4 regions of the Pseudomonas citronellolis genome follow, and region 4 is predicted to be linked to each of the others. Evidence: riboswitches for the same ligand, from Rfam matches in the RefSeq annotation. Region 4 holds a riboswitch; each other region holds the start of a gene.
The links. A riboswitch is a leader RNA that binds a small molecule or an ion and turns the genes downstream of it on or off. The one in region 4 is predicted to bind cobalamin.
Positions count from the first base shown of each region.

Region 1: another riboswitch for cobalamin. It lies ahead of cobO (cob(I)yrinic acid a,c-diamide adenosyltransferase); the one in region 4 lies ahead of cobW (cobalamin biosynthesis protein CobW).
Region 2: another riboswitch for cobalamin. It lies ahead of PcP3B5_RS25990 (TonB-dependent receptor domain-containing protein); the one in region 4 lies ahead of cobW (cobalamin biosynthesis protein CobW).
Region 3: another riboswitch for cobalamin. It lies ahead of PcP3B5_RS10355 (TonB-dependent receptor plug domain-containing protein); the one in region 4 lies ahead of cobW (cobalamin biosynthesis protein CobW).

Region 1 is NZ_CP014158.1:1,660,645-1,664,603, reverse strand. It holds gene bluB (5,6-dimethylbenzimidazole synthase) at 1-320, opposite strand, end outside; gene PcP3B5_RS07570 (cobyrinic acid a,c-diamide synthase CobB) at 317-1,612, opposite strand; gene cobO (cob(I)yrinic acid a,c-diamide adenosyltransferase) at 1,612-2,223, opposite strand; cobalamin riboswitch at 2,451-2,671, opposite strand; gene PcP3B5_RS07560 (FUSC family protein) at 2,694-3,959, opposite strand, start outside.
Region 2 is NZ_CP014158.1:5,933,196-5,937,154, reverse strand. It holds gene PcP3B5_RS25990 (TonB-dependent receptor domain-containing protein) at 304-2,169, opposite strand; cobalamin riboswitch at 2,256-2,455, opposite strand; gene eutS (ethanolamine utilization microcompartment protein EutS) at 2,766-3,101, shown strand; gene PcP3B5_RS25980 (EutP/PduV family microcompartment system protein) at 3,104-3,571, shown strand; gene eutQ (ethanolamine utilization acetate kinase EutQ) at 3,568-3,959, shown strand, end outside.
Region 3 is NZ_CP014158.1:2,275,837-2,279,795, reverse strand. It holds gene PcP3B5_RS10355 (TonB-dependent receptor plug domain-containing protein) at 1-1,542, opposite strand, end outside; cobalamin riboswitch at 1,636-1,841, opposite strand; gene PcP3B5_RS10350 (LemA family protein) at 1,985-2,581, shown strand; gene PcP3B5_RS10345 (M48 family metallopeptidase) at 2,597-3,959, shown strand, end outside.
Region 4 is NZ_CP014158.1:884,539-888,497, forward strand. It holds gene cobN (cobaltochelatase subunit CobN) at 1-701, opposite strand, end outside; gene cobW (cobalamin biosynthesis protein CobW) at 897-1,949, opposite strand; cobalamin riboswitch at 2,042-2,232, opposite strand; gene PcP3B5_RS04070 (cobalamin biosynthesis protein) at 2,332-2,736, shown strand; gene cobM (precorrin-4 C(11)-methyltransferase) at 2,783-3,532, shown strand.

The DNA of each region.
Region 1 (3,959 bases), 780 kb from region 4:
AGCAGCTCGGCGCAGTCGCGGATGCCCTCGACCTTCAGCCGCATGAATTCCTCAGAGCGCTCGCCCAGGGCCTCGGCGGTCTTCACCCGCTCCGCCTCCACCAGGCCGTGGATGGCCTCGCGCAGTGCCGGGCGGGTGATGCGGATGAAGCGCCAGGGCTGCATCAGGCCGACGCTGGGGGCCTGGTGCGCCGCTTCCAGCAGCCGCGCCAGCAGCGCCGGGGCCACCTCGCCGCCGCTGAAGTGGCGCATGTCGCGGCGCTCGGCGATGGCGCGGTAGATGGCCGCGCGTTCCTCGGGGCTGTAGGCGTGCTCGTTCATGGGCGGAAGATCGCGGCGGCGGCCGCCGGGTTCGACGGCAGGTAGAAGTGGATATAGGACGCGGTCAGGCGGCCCAGGCGGAACACCGCCTCGGCCACCGGCTTGGCGTTCGGGCAGGTGCCGCGCAGGGCCGGCTCCAGTTGGCTGTCCAGCAGCGAATGGTGGAAGGTGTGGCCGCGCAGCGGGCCTTCCGGCAGTTCCACCTCCTGCAGGGCCAGGGCGGCAAGGCGCTTCTGCAGGGTGGCGCGGCCGGGCAGCAGGCCGAGCAGCCGACCGCTGCGGCCCTCGGCGTCGGTCAGGCCATCGAGCAGGTAGAGCATGCCGCCGCACTCGGCCAGCAGCGGCTTGCCGGCGGCATGGTGGGCGCGGATGGCCTCGGCCATGGCGCGGTTGTTCTCCAGCTGCGCCAGGTGCAGTTCCGGATAGCCGCCGGGTAGATAGAGGCTATCCACCTCCGGCAAGTATTCGTCGGTGAGCGGCGAGAAGAACTTCAGCTCGGCGCCCAGCTCGCGCAGCAGGTCGAGGTTGGCCTGGTAGAGGAAGGCGAAGGCGGCATCCCGCGCCACGCCGATGCGCACGCCGGCCAGGGACGCTTGCAGTTCGTGCTCGGTGGGCGCCGCGAAGCTCACCGGCGGCGGCAGGTCCACCGCGCTGCTGGCGGCCAGGGCGTCGGCGGCGGCGTCCAGGCGCGCGTCCAGGTCGGCCAGTTCCTCGGCCTGCACCAGGCCCAGGTGGCGGCTGGGCAGCTCCAGGTCGGCGCTGCGCGGCAACGCGCCGTACCAGCGGATCCACTCCGGCAGGCTGTCGCGCAGCAGGTCGCTGTGACGCTGGCTGCCGACGCGGTTGCCGAGCACGCCGGAGAACGGCAGGCCCGGCTGGTAGGTGGCCAGGCCCACGGCCAGGGCGCCGAAGGTCTGCGCCATGGCCTGGCCGTTGATCACGCCGAGCACCGGCACATCGAAGGTGCGCGCCAGGTCGGCCGCCGAGGGCGTGCCGTCGAACAGGCCCATCACCCCTTCGATGAGAATCAGCTCGGCCTCCCCTGCCGCTTCCCAGAGCAGCCGGCGGCTCTGCGCCTCGCCGACCATCCACAGGTCGAGCTGGTGCACGGGCGCGCCGCTGGCGCGGGCGAGGATCATCGGGTCGAGGAAGTCCGGGCCGACCTTGAACACCCGCACCCGGCGCCCCTGGCGCGCGTGCAGGCGGGCCAGGGCGGCGGTGACGGTAGTCTTGCCCTGCCCCGAGGCGGGAGCGGCGATCAGCAGCGCCGGGCACTGGCGCGCCTGGGGCATCAGAACTCCACTCCTTTCTGCGCCTTGATGCCGGCCTTGAAGGCGTGCTTGACCAGGCCCATCTCGGTGACGGTGTCGGCGGCGTCGATCATGCCCTGCTGGGCGGCGCGGCCGGTGACCACCACATGCTGGTGCGCCGGGCGCGCGGCGATGTCGGCCAGCACGGCGTCCAGCTCCAGGTAGCCGTGCTTGAGGGCGATGTTCAGCTCGTCCAGCAGCACCAGGCCGACGGCCGGGTCGGCCAGCAGCTCGCGGGCCACGTCCCAGGCCTGCCGGGCTTTCTCGATGTCGCGCCGGCGGTCCTGGGTCTCCCAGGTGAAGCCCTCGCCCATCACGTGGTAGCGCACCTGCTCGGGGAAGCGGCGGAAGAAGGCTTCCTCGCCGGTGCTCGCGGCGCCCTTGATGAACTGCACCACGCCGGCCTGCATGCCGTGGCCGAGGGCGCGGGCGAGCATGCCGAAGGCCGAGCTGCTCTTGCCCTTGCCGTTGCCGGTGAGCACCAGCAGCACGCCGCGCTCGTCCCGGGCCTGGGCGATCTTCTCGTCGATCACGTCCTTCTTGCGCTGCATGCGCGCGCGGTGGCGCTCGTCCTTTTCCGGGGATTCGCTCATCGTTGGGTCTCCTGGCCGAAGGCGGCCGTGCTCGCGATGCCAAGGCACCGGGGCTGAAGGGGCGTGCGGGAGGGACGACGGAAAGTAGCCGCGCGGCGCGGGGCCGTGGCTGGAAGGAGAATGCTCATCTGCCTGATCGCTCCACCGCTCTCACCCGCGCGGCTAGTAAACCGGGATGACGCGGGGCGATCGGAGCGCGGCCTGGGCAGCGCCCGACGGCTTCCTGCGCGTCGTCGTCGCTACGGGCCGGTCTCCGGGCTCGCGAGTGAAGGTCACCGGACCTCTGCGGCTGCGCCTTCCCATGCCGTTGGCACAGTGGCTGTTGCGTCCGCGTGACTCGCCTACCGTTGCGGGGGCAGCGCCGGAATGACCGAATTGGCTCGGTTGCACCGGCTTCCCTGTTTCACCTTCGGCCATGGCCGAGGGCACCTGTAGCAGGCGCGCAGCTTAGAGGCAGGCGGGGTGGCCGGTCAATCGGAGGCGGCGATGGGTCGCGCCTGCTGCGCGGGCGCGGCGGCCGGGTCCTGGCGGCACCAGCGCAGCCAGATGAACTGCAGCTGGACCAGGGTGGCGCGAGCCAGTTCGCGGTCCTCGGCCGGCAGCCGGTGGTCGTTTTCCAGGGCCTTGAACAGCGCCACGCTGGCCGCCTGCAGGGCCTGCTCGCGGCCGGCGCGCGGGCCGCCGGCGAGCAGCAGGTCGTGCAAACACAGCAGGTAGGCGTCGCGGGCCCGGCGCACGGGGCCGCGGGCAGCGGTCAGGCGCGCGCGCAGGAACAGCAGCTCGTCGCCCAGGTCCAGCGCCAGCAGGCCGCCGCGCCAGCGCGCGCGGCGCTCGGCCGGCAGGTTCTTGTAGAACTGCGCCAGGCGCAGCAGGCGGTCGGCGCTGCGGCCGTCGAACCAGACCTCCAGCGGCGGCAACGGACCGCGGGTGAGCCGCGCGAGGTCGGCGAGGATGGCCGCCAGCACGCGGCGGTAATGGCGCTGCCCGGGCGCCAGGCGCACCAGGTTGAACACCAGCACGGCGAAGGCCACGCCGATCACGGTGGCCAGCGCCGAATTGAGGAAGTGGCCGAGGTCGTAGCTCATCGCGTTGCTCGGCCCGATGTTCTTCACATAGAAGATGCAGAAGGACGAGGCGATGGCGGCGATCGGCGGCCGCGTCATGCACAGCGCGGCGATGAACAGCGGCACGCCCAGCACCAGCGCCAACGCCGGGAAGCCATCGCACAACGGCAGTATCACCAGGCCTGCGACGCCGGCAAAAGGTACCGACAGGACGATGCCGCGCAGGAAGTTCAGCCCGGCGCCGGCCGGGTTGTCGCGGCTGGCGAACAGGCTCAGCACCACGCCGGTGATGGACACCGCGCCCAGGCCGCTGGGCCAGGCCGTGGCCAGCCAGAAGGCCGACACGCAGAGGAACGCCAGGGCGCTGCGCAGGCCGTAGAGCAGACCGCGTTCGATGTCGCGGTGCCAGACGATCACCCCCGGCGCGTTGCGCGGCGCCTCGCCGTAGACCAGCGCCTGCATGCTGCGCTGGGCCTCGCCGGCCATCTCCAGGGTGCGCGCCAGGCATTCCAGGCACAGGCGTTGCTGGGCGTTGTCGCGTTCCCGCGCGGCGGCGCCGAGGCGTTCGCGGCAGTCCTCGAAGGCGCGGTACTCAGCCTTCTCCAGCAGCACCATGACCTCGCGCCGCCAGGGCTCCAGCGCGGCCGCCGCGGCCTGGTCCAGCAGCCGCCA
Region 2 (3,959 bases), 1.9 Mb from region 4:
GCCCTGCCCGCGAAATCGCGCGCAGGGCGCGCTCCTACATTGGAATGGCGTGGGTGGGGTTGCGTAGGATTCATCCGCGAAACGCGCCGGTGGTTCCGGCTATCGTGGACCAGGTCCGTTCGAAGTGCGGAGAAACGCCGTCGTAGGATGGGTTGAGCGAAGCGATACCCATCACCACGGCAGCATGGGTTTCGCAGGCTCAACCCATCCTACGAAGAGCGCCTCGGCGCGGTCAGCAAGACAGTTGCCCCTACTGGGCCGTGACGAGGTGCTCTTCGTAGGAGCGGGCCCTGCCCGCGATGGCTACAACTCCGGCGTCCAGGTCAGCGCCAGCAGCGCGGTGCGGCCGGCTTCCTTGTAGTGCAGGGTTTCGCTGGGGAAGCCCATGGGATCGGTCGGGCGCTGGTAGCTGGCGCGGGCGTAGTCGCGGTCCAGCAGGTTCTGCAGCTTCAGGTCCCAGCGCAGGGTTTCGCTGAACTGCCAACTGCCGCGCACATCGAGCACGCCGTAGCCGCCCAGGCGGTCCTGGTTGGCCGCGTCGGCGTAGCTGTTGCTCAGCGCGCGCCAGGTGCCGCCGACGCCGAAGGCGCCGAACTGGCGGTCCAGGTCCAGGCTCAGGGTGCGCCGGGCGCGGCGCGGCAGGGTGTGGCCGGTGTCGCGGTCGCGCGGGTCGAGGATGCTCAGGCCGAGGTTGGCCTGCCAGCCGAGGACCTCACGGGCCAGGCTGGCCTCGAAGCCGTCGATGCGCGCCTTGGCGATGTTCTGCGGCATGTTGCTGGCGCTGTCCCAGGCGATCAGGTCGTCCACCTCGGTACGGTACAGCGCGGCCTCCAGGTGCGTGCCGGCGAAGTCGCCGCGCCATTGCAGCTCGTAGGTCTTCGAGGTCTCGGCCTTCAGGTCCGGGTTGCTGGCGCCGGGGTAGTAGAGGTCGCTGAAGGTCGGCGCGCGGAAGCCCTCGCCGTAGCTGGCGACCCAGCTCTGGCTGGCGCCCACCGGCAGGGTGAAGGCGGCGTTCCAGCTGTTCTGCGAGCCGTAGCGCTCGTTGTCGTCGTGGCGCAGGCCCAGCTCGGTGGAGAAGGCCTCGCCCTTGAAGCTGTGCTGGGCGAAGAAGGCGTGGTTGGTGCGGCTGTCCTCGGCGAAGGCGGTGCTGCCCTCGACCTTGTCCTCGTACCAGTCCGCGCCCAGGGCTAGTTGGTTGCGGGTATCCAGCTGCAGGCGGTTGAGCCAGCTGGCCGAATGCCGGGTGGTTTCCAGGGTGCCGTTGTTCCATACCTCGGCGGCGCCGACGGCCTTGTTGCGGTCGAAGCTGCGGCCCAGCTCCACGCGGCTGTTCCACATCGAGGTCAGTTGGCCTTCGAGGTAGCCGCTGTAGCTGCTGACGCGGAACTCGTCGTGGGGCTCGGCGGGGGCGTAGCTGTAGGCGTCGTCGTATTCGCTGTCGCCGCGCTGGTCGTTGAGGCTGAAGCCGGCCTTCCAGTCGTCGTTCAGGCGGTGGTCCAGGTTCAGGTGCACGGCCTTGTTGCGCTGGCCGTCGTGGTCGCTGTCGGCGCCGACGTTGTCGCGGGTGTAGTCGTAGCCGCGGCTCTCGTCGAGGCTGGCGCCGAGGTCGAAGCGGGTGCGCTCGTCGCCGCCGGCGAGCGAGGCGCTGCGCTGGAAGGTGCCGTTGCTGCCGGCGGCCAGGCGCACTTGCGGGTGCAGGCCGGCTTCGCCGCGGCGGGTGAAGATCTGGATCACCCCGCCGATGGCGTCGGCGCCGTACAGCGCCGAGCGCGGGCCGCGGGTCACTTCCACGCGCTCGATGTTGTCGATGCTCAGGTAGTCCAGGCGGGCGATGCCGCTGCTGGCCGAGGCGATGCGCTGGCCGTCCACCAGCACCAGGGTCTGGCCGGGGTTGGTGCCGCGCAGGAAGTAGCTGGTCAGGCCGCCGGCGTTGCTCAGCTGCACGCCGGGCACGCGCTGCAGCAGCTCGGGCACGCTGCGCGCCTGCAGGCGCTCGATATCGTCGTGGGTGAAGACGGTGTTGGCCGCGGTGGCCTGGCCGCGGGGTTCGGCCTGGCGCGCCGAGGTGATGACCATCGACGGCAGTTGGTAAGCCTGTTCGGCATCGTCGCCGGCGAAGGCCGCCGCGGGCAGCACGGCGACGGCCAGGGCAAGACGGGAAAGTTTCATCGCTGGGGTTCCTCAAAAGTGGACTTTCGAGGAGGGCTGGCAAGGGCGGGAGTGGCCGCGCTTGAAGGTGCGGCCCTCCGCAACACCTGTCATGCGTGTCGAGGGCGGTCTCCGGGCTGCCGACTCGCACGCTCCCGGCCTTCCCATGCGTGGCGCACAGTGGCGGATTGGAGCGCGGCAGGCACGGGGCCTGCGGTCGGTTACCGTTGCGGGGGCAGCGCAGGCCTTTCACCTGCTTCCCGTTACCTCGAACGAAAACGTGCGCACCTTACGAACAACGCGGCGGCCGGGCAAGTCGGGCCGATGCGGAACCTGTCCGTCAGACGTCCCTTTCCTCTGCGGTCCGTCACGTCCATGGCGGCGCCCCGCCTGCGCCCGGGCGCTTCCCGGCGGCTGCGACAAAGTCACTCAGCACGCTGCGAACCGCGGCCGGAAAGCTCCGGCCAGCAGCCGCCAATGCGGCGCCGCGCGGGCGTTCCAGCCGGTTTTTGTAGGAGTTTTCTGGTCTTTCGGGGCGGCGGAAAACTTTGCCGGATTTTGATAGGGCCGCCGTCCGGGCACTTGTTAGCTTCCTAAGCAGTAGAGGAGGGGAGCACGTGTCCAAAGAGCGCATCATCCAGGAATTCGTCCCGGGCAAGCAGGTGACCCTGGCGCACCTGATCGCGCATCCCCAGGAGGAGCTGTCGAGCAAGATCGGCGTCCCTGGGGCGCAGGCCATCGGCATCATGACCCTCACCCCGGGCGAGACCGCGATGATTGCCGGCGACTTCGCCACCAAGGCCGCCGACGTGCGCATCGGCTTCCTCGACCGCTTCAGCGGCGCGCTGGTGCTGCACGGCAGCGTCGGCGCGGTGGAGGAGGCGCTGGCGCAGACCTGCGCCGCCCTCGGCCGGCTGCTGGACTACAGCGTCTGCCCGGTGACCAGGAGCTGACCATGGACGCGCCGCGTTATGCCCTGATCGGTGGCGTTGGAGCCGGCAAGACCACCCTGTTCAATGCCCTGTGCGGCAACCCCGAAGCGGCGCGCAAGACCCAGGCGCTGGACTACGGCCCCGGCGGCGCGCTGGACACCCCCGGCGAGTTCGTCAGCCACCCGCGCCTGTACCGCGCGCTGATCACCAGCACCGACGACGTCGACACCCTGGTCTACGTGCACCCCGCCGATGCGACGGAGTGCCGGCTGCCGCCCGGGCTGCTGGACATCCACGCCGGCAAGCGGCTGATCGGGGTGATCAGCAAGTGCGACCTGCCCGGCGTCGACCTGCCCGCCATCGAGCGCCTGCTGCGCGCCCACGGCATCGACGGCGCGATCGTCCACACCGCCAGCGACGACCCCGCCAGCATCGAGCGCCTGCGCGCGCTGTTGAACGCACGGAATCCGATCGAGGACCTGTTGAGATGAAGAAGCTGATTACCGCCAACGACATCCGTGAAGCCATCGCCGCCGGGCAGAGTTCCCTGGCCGTGGAGCTGCCGCGCTGCATCGTCACCCCCGAGGCGCGTACGGTCGCCGAGCAGGCTGGCCTGGCGCTGGTCGAGCGGGTGGCCGGCGAGCCGGCGGCGGCCGCGAGTGAACCGGCCGCGGCCGGGCCGAGCGAGGACGAGTTGACGCGGATTCGCGCCGAGGTGCTGGCGCGGCTGCCCGCCGAAGTGGATGCGCAACTGGTCGACCAACTGGTGCGCAAGGCCGCGCAACAGGGCGGCGCCAGCGTGGCCCGGGCGGCCTTCGAGGCGCGCACCGGCGCCGGCGGGATCAAGCTGGTGAAGGGCGGCAGCGTGCGCTTCGGCCG
Region 3 (3,959 bases), 1.4 Mb from region 4:
GCGCACCTCGATCTCGCCGTCGCCGTTCACCCACTGGTCGCCGGCCAGGGTGATGAGGTCCTTTATCTCGCGGCGGAAGATGGTGACGCTGCCGCTCCAGGGCTGGCCGAACAGCGCGCCGCTGTAGTCCAGGCCCAGCTCGGCGTTGCGGCTGCGCTCAGGCTTGAGGTCGCGGTTGCCGATCTCGCTGCCCGGCTCGTTGACGAACAGCTGCTCGGCGTTGGGCAGCTTGAAGGCGGTGCCCAGCTGGCCGCGCAGCTTGAGCTGGTCGCTGAGGTCGTAGAGCGAGGTGAGCATCCACACGGTGGCGCCCTCGCCGCCGCTCATTTCCTCGCGGCGCACGCCCAGGCTGGGGTGCCAGTTCGGCAGCAGGTCCAGCTGCGGGCGCAACTGCGCGTACAGGGCGTGGGACTCGGCCTTGTCGTTGTCGATGATCAGCACGTCGTCCTGGCCCTTGTACCACTGGTTGTCGCTGCCGAAGACCAGCTCGTGGCCGCCGGCCAGGCGCGCCTTGCCCTCCAGCTGCGCGCCCCAGTCGGTAAAGCCCCAGTAGTCGTTGTGGTTGAGCGTGCGGGTGCCGCCGCCGGCGAGGTTGTAGATGCGCGTGTAGCGGGTGTCCCAGTCGTTCAGGTGGGCCTTGGCGAACCAGCTGAAGTCGTCGTTCAGGCGCTGCTCGAAGGTCGCCGTGGCGATCTGCTGGATGCGGTCGTTGCTGGTGTGGTGGTTGTCCGCCGGACGGGCGAAGTCCAGGTCGGCGTCGGCGTACTGGTAGAACAGCTCCAGGCGCGAGCTGTCGCCGAAAGCCTGGATGGCCTTGGCGCCGAACACGTTGACGTCGTAGGAGCGGCGCTTGTCGCTGACGGTGGCGGTCATGTCCTGTTCGCGGAACGGCTTGTAGCCGTCGGAGCGGTTGTGGCTGACGTAGGCCAGCAGGCCGAGGTCGCCCAGGCCGTTCTCCAGCACCTTCTCCACCCGCGCATCGCCATTGCGCCCGCGGAAGCTGTCCAGGCCCAGGTTGACCTCGCCGGAAGCCTCGCGGCTGCGCGCGCTGCGGGTGACGATGTTGATCACCCCGGACACCGCCTGGGTACCGAACAGCAGGCCCTGGCCGCCCTTGAGCACCTCGATGCGCTCCACCGCGGTGATCGGCAGGGTGTCCAGGTAGAGGCCGCCGTACAGGCGGTTGTTCAGGCGCACGCCGTCGAGCAGGATCAGGGTGTCGTCGTTGCGCCCGCCCAGCAGCGAGTAGGTGCCGTAGTCGAAGGGGCCGTTCTTCGGCGCCACGAACAGGCCGGGCACGTACATCTGCAGCACGCGGGTGATGTCGGCGCTAGGGCCGGCGCGCTCGATCTGCTCGCGCTCGATGACTTCGAGCTTGCTGCCGTAGCGGGCCATCTCGGCGACGGTGGTGGACTCCACCGAAGGGGCGCTGACGATTTCATCGCGCAGGCCCAGGGGCTCGGCGTTCAGGCAGGGGCTCAGGCACAGGCCGGCGAGCCAGGGGGCAAGCCGAAGTGCGGATTCGGAAGAAGGGAAGTGCAAGGTGATCGCCTCGAAACGGGAATTTCGCAGGCGGCGCAGCGAGTTCCGGCGCGAGCGCGTCCGGAATCCGGCTCACGCCCGCCCACCGCGGGTTTGCCAACAACGCTCCAGGCCGGTCTCCGGGCTTGCGAGGGTTCTGGAGCATCCGCCTTCCCATGCCTGAGCACAGTGGCCTCGTGGATGCCCCGCTCGCTTACCGTTGCGGGGGCAGCGCCGGACTGATCGCCAAGGGCGACGCACCGGCTTCCCGTTTCACCTCATGCACGGCGGCATGAGACACCTGGAACGGCCCGCATCTGACCATCGGTGCGGCGGGGCGTCAAGGGCAGCCCTTTACAGCATGCTTCCGCTTCCGGGCACAGCCCGTGATGCCTTTCCTTCCGCCGTGGAAGCTTTCCGCTATCATCGGCGGACCTTTCCCGACGCTCGAAAAGGACCTCCCATGTCGGTTTCCTCCCTGGTCACCCTGCTCGTCCTCGCCGTGCTGTTCTTCGGCGTCATCGCCATCTACAACCGCCTGGTGAACCTGCGCGCCCGCTACCGCAACGCCTTCGCGCAGATCGAGGTGCAGCTCAAGCGGCGCTACGACCTGATCCCCAACCTGGTGGAAACCGCCAAGGCCTACCTCAAGCACGAGCGGGAAACCCTGGAGGCGGTGATCGCCGCGCGCAATGCCGCGGTGGCCGGGCTCAAGGCCGCCGCCAGCCAGCCCGGCGCCGCCGCCGGCCTGGCCCAGTTGGCCAACGCCGAGGGCGCCCTGGGCGGCGCGCTGGGGCGGCTCAACGTGACCATGGAGGCCTACCCGGACCTCAAGGCCTCGCAGAACCTGCAGCAGCTCACCGAGGAGCTGTCGAGCACCGAGAACAAGGTGGCCTTCGCCCGCCAGGCCTACAACGACGCGGTGATGGAATACAACGCCTACCGCCAGTCGTTCCCCGCCGTGGTGCTGGCGGCGAATTTCGGCCACAAGGCCGAGGTCGCGCAGCTGGAGTTCGCCGACAGCCAGCAGATCCAGGACGCGCCCAAGGTCGCCTTCTGACGGGCGGCCCGCGCGATGAACTTCTTCCAGCACCAGGACCGCGCCCGCCGCCAGACCGGCCGGCTGATCCTGCTCCTGGCCGCGGCGGTGGCCTGCCTGGTGACGCTCACCAGCCTGGTCCTGGGCTGGCTCTGGCGCCACATCGGCGAGCCCGCCAGCCACTGGACCTCGCCGCAGCGCCTGCCCGACTTCGAACTCTACCTGTGGGTGGCGCTGGTGGTGGTCGGCGTGGTGATCGTCGGCGCCTGGTACAAGCACCGCCAGCTGCGCCTGGGCGGCCGCGCCGTGGCCGAGCGCCTGGGCGGCCGGCTGATCAACCTGGACGCCCGCGACGCCGATGAACGCCGGGTGCTCAACGTGGTCGAGGAAATGGCCATCGCCTCGGGCACCCCGGTGCCGCCGGTGTACCTGCTGGAGGACAGCGGCATCAACGCCTTCGCCGCCGGCCTGACGCCGCGCGACGCGGTCATCGGCGTCACCCGCGGGACCATCGCCCTGCTCAGCCGCGACGAGCTGCAGGGGGTGATCGCCCACGAGTTCAGCCACATCCACCACGGCGACATGCGCCTGAACACCCGCCTGGTGGCGCTGCTGCACGGCATCCTGCTGCTGGGCCTGATCGGCCAGACCATGGTCCGCGGCCTGTGGGACAGCCACCGCGCCGACGACGTGGCGCGCATCCGCATGCAGCGCAGCAACGCCGGCAACGACAGCGGCTCCGGCTCGGCCCTGGGCTTCATCGCGCTGGCCTTCGTCGCCGGCCTGTGCCTGTGGGGGCTGGGCTCGGTCGGGACCTTCTTCGGCAGCCTGATCAAGGCCGCGGTGAACCGCCAGCGCGAATATCTCGCCGACGCCTCCGCCGTGCAGTTTACCCGCAACCCGGCCAGCATCGCCGGGGCGCTGAAGAAGGTCGGCGGCTACGGCTCGCTGCTCGGCGCCCTGCACCGCGCCGAGTTCAGCCACCTGTACTTCAGCGACGGCCTGGCCAACCACTGGTTCGGCCTGGCCACCCACCCGCCGCTGGAGGAGCGCATCCGCCGCATCGAGCCGGGCTGGGACGGCCTCTACTCGAAGCTGGAACCGCGCCTGGACACCCCGCTGGTGGACCGCGAGACCTGGAACGCCGCCCTACGCGGCTACCCCTCGGGCGCGGCGCTGGCCGCGGTCGAGGCCATCGGCGAGCCGGCCGGGGCGCACCTGGCGGAAGCGCGGCACACCCTGCAACGGCTGGATGAAAGCCTGCGGGCGGCGGCGCACAAGGTCGATGGCGCGCAGGCCTTGGTCTACGGCCTGTTGCTGGACGCCGAAGCGCTGGCCCGCGCCCAGCAACTGCAGCTGCTCAAGCCGCGCCTGGAGCTGGGCATGGCCTTCCAGTTCG
Region 4 (3,959 bases):
AGCGGGTTGAGCTGCTGCGCGCGCAGGCTGGCGCAGAAGGTGTCGATGAAGCCGGTGTTCGCCGCTTGCAGGTGGGTGCGGTAGAACAGCAGCGCCGCCACCGGCCAGCCGGGGTTCCACTCGGCCTGCCAGTGGGTGAGGGTGGCTTCAGCGTGGCCGGGATGGTGCAGGGCGACGCGGGGCAGGGCGCGCGGTTCGTTCCAGGGATAGGCGCGGTCCAGGTACTGGCTGGCCAGGTTGGCGAAGAACTGCCGGGCGTTGTCCAGGCCGCCCTGGCGCAGGTACTGCCAGAGGCGTTCGGCCTCCTCGGGGGGCACGCTGCACAGCGCGCTGAGTTCGGGGTCGGGCTTGTCGTCGCCGGGCACCAGGATCAGCGTGGCGCCGCGCCCGGCCAGGGCCACCAGTTGCTCGATGCCGTAGCGCCAGTAGCCGACGCCGCCGTGCACCGAGATCAGGATGACCTTGGCGTGCCGCAGCACCTCGTCGACGTAGAGGTCCACCGAGGCGTGGTTCTGCAACTGCATGGGGTTGGCCAGGCGCAGGCTCGGGTAGTCGTCGGGCAGTGCGCGGGCGGCCTCGGCGAGCAGCGCCAGGTGCGAGTCGCCGCTGCAGAGGATGACCAGCTCGGCGGGCGTCTGGGCCAGGTGGGCGATGCCGTCGTCGGGGACGAAGCCGCCGGGTTGGGTGCGCAGCAGGTGCATGCGGGGGACCTCTTTCGCTCGGTCAGGAGCGCCCTCTCCCCAGCCCTCTCCCTGAAGGGAGAGGGGGCCGGTTCGGTGTGCGCGCGGACATTGTGCTTACCGATGGGCATGGCCCGTGCTCGTGCGCTGGCATATCGGCGAAGCGCCGGATCAGCCCCCCTCTCCCTCCGGGAGAGGGGTTGGGGGTGAGGGTATTCACGCCAGCGCGGTGCGCAACTCGTTGGCGATGGCGGCCTGGTCCAGCTCCTGGCCGATCACCACCAGGCGGGTGGCGCGGGTTTCGTCGCTCAGCCACTGGCGGTCGAAGTGCTTGTCGAAGCGCTTGCCCACGCCTTGCACCAGCAGGCGCATGGGCTTGCCGGGGATGGCCGCGAAGCCCTTGACGCGCAGCACCGCGTGGCGCTCCACCAGTTGGCCGAGGGCGGCGAGCAGGGCCTGTTCCTGCACTTCCGGGAGGTCGACGTGGAAGGAGTCGAACTCGTCGTGGTCGTGGTCCCCATGGCCTTCGTGGTCGTGGTGGGTGGGGCGGCTGTCGATGTGCAGCTCGGCCTCGGCGTTGAGCCCCAGCAGCACCGACAGCGGCAGCTGGCCGGCGCTGGCTTCGACGATCTTCACCGCCGGCGGCAGTTCTTCGGATACGTGCGCGCGCACTTGCGCGAGGGCGTCGGCATCGAGCAGGTCGGCCTTGTTCAGCACCACCAGGTCGGCGCTGGCCAACTGGTCTTCGAACAGCTCGTGCAGCGGCGATTCGTGGTCCAGGTTCGGGTCCTGCCTGCGCTGCTCGTCCACCTGCTCGGGATGCGCGGCGAAGGTGCCGGCGGCCACTGCCGGGCTGTCGACCACGGTGATCACCGCGTCGACCGTGCAGGCATTGCGGATTTCCGGCCACTGGAAGGCCTGCACCAGGGGCTTGGGCAGGGCCAGGCCGGAGGTCTCGATGAGGATCTGGTCCAGCTCGCCGCGACGCGCCACCAGTTCGCGCATTACCGGGAAGAATTCTTCCTGCACGGTGCAGCACAGGCAGCCGTTGGCCAGTTCGAAGACGCGGCCCACGGCTTCTTCTTCGCTGCAGCCGATGGAGCATTGCTTGAGGATTTCGCCGTCGATGCCCAGTTCGCCGAACTCGTTGACGATCACCGCGATGCGGCGACCTTCGGCGTTGTCGAGCATGTGCCGGAGCAGGGTGGTCTTCCCGGCGCCTAGGAAGCCGGTGACGATGGTGACGGGGAGCTTGGCCAGGGTTTGCATGGTCGCCTCTGCGCTGCGATGGCGGGAGGCAGAGGCGCGCGCACGGAGGTTCCGCGCGTCGGAAGCCGCCACCGGATCACCCCGCCCGGTTGTGGTAATGCTGGTTCGAGGCAGGTCTCCTGGCTCACGATCCGGCTTGCGCCTGGCCTTCGCCTTCCCGCCCGTGGGCAGTGGCATTCGAAGGGGTTTGGATCGTTCACAGTTGCGGGGGCAGCCGTGGCCTTGACCACGTTCCCTCTTAGCTCCGGCGCCGGGCCGGAGAACCTCGAAGCGGCAAAGGCTACGCAGTGCCCGGCGGGCGGTCAATCGCCGCCGGGCCGGTTGACGCTCTGCCTGGGCCGTGCTGTGCTGCCCGGCGATTGCCCGTGGAAGGATCGCCCGCGTGATACTGGTTGCCGGACTGGGGTGCCGCCGTGGCTGCGGCGCCGACGAACTGCTCGCCCTGCTGCGCGCCTGCCTGCGCGAGGCCGGCCTCGACGAGGCGGCGCTGAGCGCCTTGGCCAGCAGCGAGGCCAAGGCCCTGGAAGGCGGCCTGCGCGACCTGTCGCGGCAACTGCGCCTACCCCTGGAACTGCTGGATGCGCAGCGCCTGGCGCCATATGAGCAGCGGCTGACTTCCACTTCCGAGCGGGCTCGCCAGGTCACCGGCAGCGCTGGCGTGGCTGAGGCTGCTGCCCTGGCATTGGCCGAAGCGCTGGCCGAGGGCCCGGCGCGGCTGGTGGTGCCCAAGCGGCGCAGCGCCAACGCCACCTGCGCGCTGGCCATGGCGCCGGCTCTGATGGGATAGCGGGCTGGGGTAGACTGCGCCTTTCCCGATCCGAAGCGAAACGCCCATGACGGTCTATTTCATCGGCGCCGGCCCCGGCGATCCCGAGCTCATCACGGTCAAGGGCCAGCGTCTGCTGCGCAGCTGCCCGGTGATCCTCTACGCCGGCTCGCTGGTGCCCGAGGCGGTGCTCGAAGGGCACGGCGCCGAGGTGGTGGTGAACACCGCCGAGTTGCATCTGGAGCAGATAGTCGCGCTGCTGGCCGAGGCCCACACGAAAGGCCAGGACGTGGCCCGCGTGCATTCCGGCGACCCTTCGCTGTACGGCGCCATCGGCGAGCAGATCCAGCACCTGCGCCGGCTCGGCATTCCCTACGAGATCGTCCCCGGCGTCACTGCAACTGCCGCCTGCGCCGCGCTGCTGGGCTGCGAGCTGACGCTGCCGGAGGTGTCGCAGACGCTGATTCTCACCCGCTACGCCAGCCGCACGAAGATGCCCGAGGGGGAATCCCTGGGCGACCTGGCGCGGCACCGGGCGAGCATGGCCATCCACCTGGGCGTGGGCCAGCTGGAGAAGATCGTCGCGGAGCTGTTGCCGCACTACGGCGCGGACTGCCCGATCGCGGTGATCCACCGCGCCAGTTGGCCGGATCAGGACCAGGTCAGCGGCACCCTCGGAGACATCCTGCCCAAGGCCCGGGCCAAGGGCTTCAAGCGGACTGCGCTGATTCTGGTCGGGCGGGTGCTGGCGGCGGAGGGGGGCGGCGAGTCGTCGTTGTATAGCGCGGGGCATGCACATCTGTATCGGCCGGATTGATGGCAGATGGCTGGGGCTTGTTTGTAGGAGCGAGCTTGCTCGCGAATGGTGCCAACCGGATGCTCTGGTGCTGGGTGTGGCGCCTTTCCCTCTCCCCAGCCCTCTCCCTGAAGGGAGAGGGGGCTTGTCCGTGCCGAGAGGAGGAGTGGTTTCAGCCGGAAACCGCCGAGACAGCCGGCTAACTGCAGCACATCCAACTCTGCCCAACGGTCCCCTCTCCCTTCAGGGAGAGGGTTAGGGAGAGGGCGCTCTTAAACCCGGCCCCACAGCCCCCCGCCGTGGCGATGGCGTTTCTCCGCACCTTGCAGGAGCAACTGTCTGCTCCGAGGCGCTCTTCGTAGGATGGGTTGAGCTTGCGAAACCCATGCGGTTGCGCTGATGGGTATCGCTTCGCTCAACACCATCCTACGAAGAGCCATGCTCGCTC